2 regions of the Cupriavidus sp. KK10 genome follow, and region 2 is predicted to be linked to the other one. Evidence: predicted binding sites of a transcription regulator. Region 2 holds the regulator's gene; the other holds the start of a gene.
What was found. The regulator NrdR, encoded in region 2, represses ribonucleotide reductase genes. The targets are predictions, from matches to a motif close to CACNANATNTNGTG.

Region 1 (3,411 bases), 510 kb from region 2:
CGCCGGCCCTGGCAGAGCCGCCGCCCGTGGCACCGACCCCAGCCAGCGCGCCCGAACCCGAGCCCGCCGGCGACCCCGCCGAACGTGCCTGCCGCGGCATCGTCTTCCCGATCGACCTGCCGGCCAGGCTGGAAGCCGTGGAGCGCGAGCTGATTCTGCAGGCGCTGGCGCAGACCAACTTCAATCGCACCGCGGCCGCGCCGCTGCTGGGCCTGAACCTGCGCCAGCTGCGCTACCGCATCCAGCAACTGGGCATCCGCGAAGCCATGGACGCCGCCGACCGCAGCGCCGTGGAAGGCGAGGGCACGCCATGAGCAAGCCTGAGCACCGCTACCTGCCCGATGCCGACGGCTGGGTCCCCGCCGCGCGCCGCGTGCCGTCGCCCAATTTCGATGAGCGCCCGGCCGGCATGCCGGTGGACCTGGTGGTGCTGCACAACATCAGCCTGCCGCCCGGCCAGTTCGGCAGCGGCGACATCGAGGCCTTCTTCCAGAACCGGCTCGATCCCAATAAGCACCCGTTCTTTGCCACCATCCACCAGGTGCAGGTGTCCGCGCACTTCCTGGTCACCCGCGAGGGTGAACTGGTGCAGTTCGTCCCGTGCACGCAGCGGGCCTGGCACGCCGGGCAGTCAGACTTCTTCGGCCGCGCCCGCTGCAACGATTTTTCCATCGGCATCGAGATCGAGGGCTGCGACGACCTGCCGTTCACCCTGGCCCAGTACGACACCGTGGCCGCGCTGGTGCCCGCGCTGCTGGTCGCCTACCCGGTGCGCGCGATTGCCGGCCACAGCGACATCGCCCCGGGGCGCAAGACCGATCCCGGCCCGCATTTCGACTGGGCGCGCTTCGCCAGGCAGGCGGGCGTGGCGCCGGGCATGTTGCCCTACCAGTGCCCTGGCGCGGCTGGCCAGGTGACGAATTCTTAACGTCATTCCCCATGCCCGTGCGCCCCGTTCCGGCGCACATGCCCTACCTCGGCCTGGGGCTATCGCAACCTCGCAACAATCAAAAAAATTTTTGTGAAATGTGCAGTTGCGAACGGTCTGGCGAAAACCCTTGCGAGTATTAGGGTTGCGGGCATGTGGCGCTGCCGCATCGGCGCAACCGCCTCCGAAATAGCGCTTGTCAAGACTGGTCATTCGGATTCGTTTCACTATACTTAGCCCAGTTTCACGCGTCACACACTATATCTAGTAGTCAAACCGGGGAGCCGGCCCAAGGGCGAGTCAGGGATCACGAAGTTCGTGCATCGTCTCGAAACCGCCCGCTAAGGCCAGCGAATCACAAGAGTCCCTGGCGAAATGTTCACGTAAAGGCAGTCTGTCCGCCCTGACTTCACGCCGGGAGGGACGTTCTTTTCGCCGCATTTCGCCAGGGACTCTTTTGTCTCTTATTTCCAGGGTAAAAACAGGAGTTCTCATGCAAACGGCCCAGAACGAAATCACCACGGGTGGCGCCGCCGCCGGTATTGCACCGACCGCGCAGCAGACCCCCGCCAACGCCGCCAATACGAACTACCCGGATCACAAGATCATTCGACGCAACGGCGCCGTGGTGGCTTTCGAGCCGTCCAAGATCGCCGTTGCCATGACCAAGGCCTTCCTCGCCGTGAACGGCGGGCAGGGCGCTGCGTCCGCGCGTGTGCGCGAGATCGTCGAGCAACTGACTGACAACGTCGTGCGCGCACTGGTGCGCAGCCGCCCCAACGGCGGCGCCATCCATATCGAAGACGTGCAGGACCACGTGGAACTGGCGCTGATGCGCTCGGGCGAGCATGAAGTGGCCCGCGCCTATGTGCTGTACCGCGAGAAGCGCAAGGACGAGCGCGCCCAGGCCAACGCCCAGGCCGTGGCCCGCGTGCAGGAAGGCGGCATCTCGGTCAACGTGACCGATGGCGGCGTCACGCACGTGCTGGACATCGCCGCGCTGCACGCCCTGATCGACAATGCCTGCAGCGGCCTTGGCAATGCAGTGAGCGCCGAGCCGATCCTGAAGGAAACCCTGAAGAACCTGTACGACGGCGTACCGATGACGCAGGTGTACGACTCCGCCATCCTGGCCGCGCGTACCCTGATCGAAAAGGACCCGGACTACAGCCAGGTCACCGCCCGTATCCTGCTGCACACCATCCGCAAGGAAATCCTGGGCACCGAAGTGACCCAGGCCGAGATGTCCAGCCGCTACGCCGAGTACTTCCCCAAGTTCATCGCCCGCGGCATTCAAGCCGAACTGCTGGACGAGCAACTGGCCACCTACGACCTGGCCCGCCTGGGCGCGGCGCTGGACGCCGGCCGCGACTTCCAGTTCAACTACCTGGGCCTGCAGACCCTGTACGACCGCTACTTCCTGCATATCGATGAAACCCGCATCGAAATGCCGCAAGCCTTCTTCATGCGCGTGGCCATGGGCCTGGCGCTGAACGAGAAGGACCGTGAAGCGCGCGCCATCGAGTTCTACCAGCTGCTGTCGTCGTTCGACTTCATGTCGTCCACGCCGACCCTGTTCAACTCCGGCACCCGCCGCTCGCAGCTGTCGTCGTGCTACCTGACCACCGTCTCGGACGACCTGGAAGGCATCTATGAAGCGCTGAAGGAAAACGCGCTGCTGTCCAAGTTCGCCGGCGGCCTGGGCAATGACTGGACCAACGTGCGCGCACTGGGCTCGCACATCAAGGGCACCAACGGCAAGTCGCAAGGCGTGGTGCCGTTCCTGAAGGTGGTCAACGACACCGCCGTGGCGGTGAACCAGGGCGGCAAGCGCAAGGGCGCCGTCTGCGCCTACCTGGAAACGTGGCACCTGGACATCGAAGAATTCCTGGAACTGCGCAAGAACACCGGCGACGACCGCCGCCGCACCCACGACATGAACACGGCCAACTGGATTCCGGACCTGTTCATGAAGCGCGTGATGGAAGCCGGCGAATGGACCCTTTTCTCGCCCGCCACCTGCCCGGACCTGCACGACAAGGTCGGCAAGGAATTCGAAAAGGCCTACCTGGGCTATGAAGCCAAGGCCGCCAGCGGCGAACTGAAGCTGTTCAAGAAGCTGCCGGCGCTGCAACTGTGGCGCAAGATGCTGGGTATGCTGTTCGAGACCGGCCACCCGTGGATCACCTTCAAGGATCCGTGCAACATCCGCAGCCCGCAGCAGCACGTGGGCGTGGTGCACAGCTCCAACCTGTGCACGGAAATCACGCTCAATACCAATGAGAGCGAGATCGCCGTGTGCAACCTGGGCTCGGTCAACCTGGTCGCCCACATGACCAAGCAGGCCGACGGCACCTACGCGCTGGATCACGCCAAGCTGCAGAAGACCGTGCGCACCGCCATGCGCATGCTCGACAACGTGATCGACATCAACTACTACGCCGTGGACAAGGCGCGCAATTCCAACCTGCGCCACCGTCCGG
Region 2 (3,411 bases):
ACGCGGGTTGGGTTGCGCGGTGCGGGCGTTCATGTCGGCGAGCACGTGGTGCAGGTGGCCATGTTCCGGAGCTGTACTGTGACGGTGTACAGTCGTCGCATCCGCTGCAGTTGCGTGGCTGGTGTGAAGGACGTGTCGTTGCCCGGCGAGCCCGGGAACAGGCGCCCAAACAGGCGGAAGGTTGGCGGATCCTGGGGCGATGCGCTGGCGGTATCGCCCATCAGCACCATGGCAATCTTGATGGCGACGACGTTCTGCCAGGTGGTGGGCAGGGCCAGCACCTCGGTGGCTGACAGGAAGCGGTCCGGGGTCTGGTCGAAATTCGTATCCACGCCGTAGAGCACCTGGAAGACTTCGACGCCTGAGATCAGCGAAACAGCCTGGTACGCCGTGCCGGCCGTGAGGATTTCCTTGTTGGCGGTGTCCCGTGGACGATAGCCACACATCAGCTGAGGCATGCCGCTGGCATCGTTGCTGACATAGAAGACCGCCATGCCGCGCGCGAGGTCTGCGTCTTCCCAGGCCTGCGGCTCGGCGACGCCGTTGCCGGAGCAGTCGATCATGCTGTTGTCCGGAACGGTGCGGTCCTGCTGCGTGCCCGAACCGAAGAAGCGGACCTGCAGCACATCGCTCTTGTTCACGGCGCCCGCCTGGACAGGACACGCGAGGTTCTGCGCCGGATTGCCGAGGTCTTGCGTGGGGGCGCTGCAGTTGTCGAGGCCGCTGATGGTCGGCGACAGGCTCGTGGTCGTGAGCATGACGCCTCCAGGGCTGGGCGCGGGTGGCCCGCTGGCGCCGGGCGAGGCCGCGGCGCTGTTGCCCGCATAATTGCTCCAGGCGGCCTGGCGCACGATCCGCACCACGGTATCCACCGCAAAGCGGCCTTTCTCATCCAGCGCCGTGGTGTCGTCGATGCTGTTGTAGTTGGCTCGCCCGGTCAGGTAGAGCGCCGCGGCAGCCATGATCAGGAGCAGGCTCAGCGTCATCGCTACCATCAGCTCCACCAGCGACAGCCCCAGCTGACGATGCCGGCCGGGGTTGAGATAGGTCCTGGCGTTCCGCATGTCAGTTCACCGTACCCTGCGTGGCCACGATGACCACCTGGGGGCGCGTGCCCATGTCGGACATGTCGACCCGTGCCGCGACGGTTTTGGCGGCAAGCCGCGAGATCCAGCCGATCTTGATGACAATCGGTGCGTCGTCCGGGCGGCCAGTGGCCGATGGCGTGCATCCCCATGAGAAGCCGGTGGTCTGGTCGTACGCAACCATGTCCCGGCAAATCACGGCGCGTCCGCCAGGCAGGCCTGTGCTGACACGCTCCCAGAACTCGGCGACATCGAAATCCGCCAGTTGCTGCGCGCACCCGGCCGCCGTGCCCGAGCAGGCGATCGCGTACGGGCTGTTTGCTGCCGTGAGCGCGGGTGGCTGCCCGGTGGCGGTGTCGATGAAGTAGCGGTTCGGGGTGATGGCTTCCGCCGCCGCGCCGGTTTGCGAGACGGCAGGATTGGCACGCATGCGCTCGGCCATCTCGGTGGCCAGCTGCATGGCAGTGGTGTCGTAGGAAGCTTGTTGCGTGAAGCGGGATGAATTCAGCAGCAGGCTGGCGACGCCGAGCACGCCAACCGCCAGAACGACAATTGCCACCAATGCTTCGAGCATGGCAAAGCCGGCTGCCCCGCGGCAGCGTTGACCCATTCTGACCCCCGTCAAAAGACGTCCGACTTCGTTAACTTCTTTTTTTTGGTCTGCAATCCGGGCCCTTTTAATATGCGACAGCGGGCCTTGCGGAAATGCAACGGGGATTAAACAACGATTTTGTTACTTTTACTACCCCTTCCGGGGGGTGGACGCCGCAAATTCATCCAGCACGTCGCGGAATTCCGACACGTCCTCAAAGCTCCGGTACACCGAAGCAAAGCGGATATACGCAATCTTGTCGAGCTTGCGCAATTCGCGCATCACCAGCTCGCCGACCTGGCTGCTGGGGATTTCCTTTTCGCCCAGGGCCAGCAGTTTTTCTTCGATGCGGGTGATGGCTTCGTCGATGGCTTCGGCGGAGACCGGGCGCTTGCGCAGCGCCAGGCGCATGGAATCCTTCAGCTTGGCGCGGGTGTAGTCCACGCGCGAGCCGTTTTTCTTGACGATGGCGGGGAAGAACAGCTCGATCCGCTCATAGGTGGTGAAGCGGCGGTCGCAGGCTTCGCAGCGGCGGCGCCGGCGCACGGCATCGCCGTCTTCCGACATGCGCGTGTCGAGTACCTGGGTATTGGAATGACCGCAAAAGGGGCATTTCATGCCGGACCACCTTCAGTTGAACCCCGTCGCCTTGTCCGTGTTGTCGTTCTGCGGTGGCGGGGCGGGTTGGCGAGGCCCGCAAGCCGGTGCCCCGGGGCGCCGGCTTGCGGAGCTGCCGGCCGCTCATGCGAACCCGCATGGGCGGCCTCGATGCATCAGCCGTAGACCGGGAAACGCTTGGTCAGGGCTGCCGCCTGCTCGCGCACGCTGGCGATGTTGGCGGCGTCGTGCGGGTTGTCCAGCACATCGGCGATCAGGTTGCCGACGATGCGGGCTTCTTCTTCCTTGAAGCCGCGCGTGGTCATGGCCGGCGAGCCCAGGCGGATGCCCGAGGTCACGAACGGCTTTTCCGGATCGTTGGGGATGGCGTTCTTGTTGACGGTGATATGCGCCTCGCCCAGGATGCGCTCGGCTTCCTTGCCGGTGATGTTCTTGGCGCGCAGGTCGACCAGCATCACGTGGCTTTCGGTACGGCCCGAGACAATGCGCAGGCCGCGCGCGATCAGGGTCTCGGCCAGCACGGCGGCGTTCTTCACCACTTGCTGCTGGTAGGCCTTGAACTCAGGCGTCAGCGCTTCCTTGAACGCGACCGCCTTGCCGGCGATCACGTGCATCAGCGGGCCGCCCTGGATGCCGGGGAAGATCGCCGAGTTGATGGCCTTCTCGTGCTCGGCCTTCATCAGGATCACGCCGCCGCGCGGGCCGCGCAGGCTCTTGTGCGTGGTGGTGGTGACGAAGTCGGCGTGCGGCACCGGGTTCGGGTAGACGCCCGCGGCGATCAGGCCGGCGTAGTGGGCCATGTCGACCATGAAGTAGGCGCCGATCGACTTGGCCACCTTGCTGATGCGCTCGAAGTCGATGCGCAGCGCGAAGGCCGAGGCGCCGGCGATGATCAGCTTGGGCTTCTTCTCTTGCGCCAGCTTTTCCAGCGCATCGTAGTCGATGTCTTCCTGGGCGTTCAGGCCGTAGCTGACCACGTTGAACCACTTGCCGCTCATGTTCAGGGCCATGCCGTGGGTCAGGTGGCCGCCTTCGGCCAGGCTCATGCCCATGATGGTGTCGCCCGGCTTGAGCACGGCGAAGTACACACCCTGGTTGGCCTGCGAGCCCGAGTTG

Region 1: the regulator NrdR is predicted to act here: its motif matches at 1,185-1,198, upstream of KB879_RS28460 (ribonucleoside-diphosphate reductase subunit alpha).

What each region holds. Positions count from the first base shown of each region.
Region 1 covers NZ_CP073677.1:6,116,696-6,120,106, reverse strand. The annotation lists gene KB879_RS28470 (sigma-54 dependent transcriptional regulator) at 1-314, shown strand, start outside; gene ampD (1,6-anhydro-N-acetylmuramyl-L-alanine amidase AmpD) at 311-928, shown strand; gene KB879_RS28460 (ribonucleoside-diphosphate reductase subunit alpha) at 1,422-3,411, shown strand, end outside.
Region 2 covers NZ_CP073677.1:5,608,882-5,612,292, reverse strand. The annotation lists gene KB879_RS26140 (PilX N-terminal domain-containing pilus assembly protein) at 1-33, opposite strand, end outside; gene KB879_RS26135 (PilW family protein) at 30-1,064, opposite strand; gene pilV (type IV pilus modification protein PilV) at 1,066-1,695, opposite strand; gene nrdR (transcriptional regulator NrdR) at 1,828-2,295, opposite strand; gene glyA (serine hydroxymethyltransferase) at 2,451-3,411, opposite strand, start outside.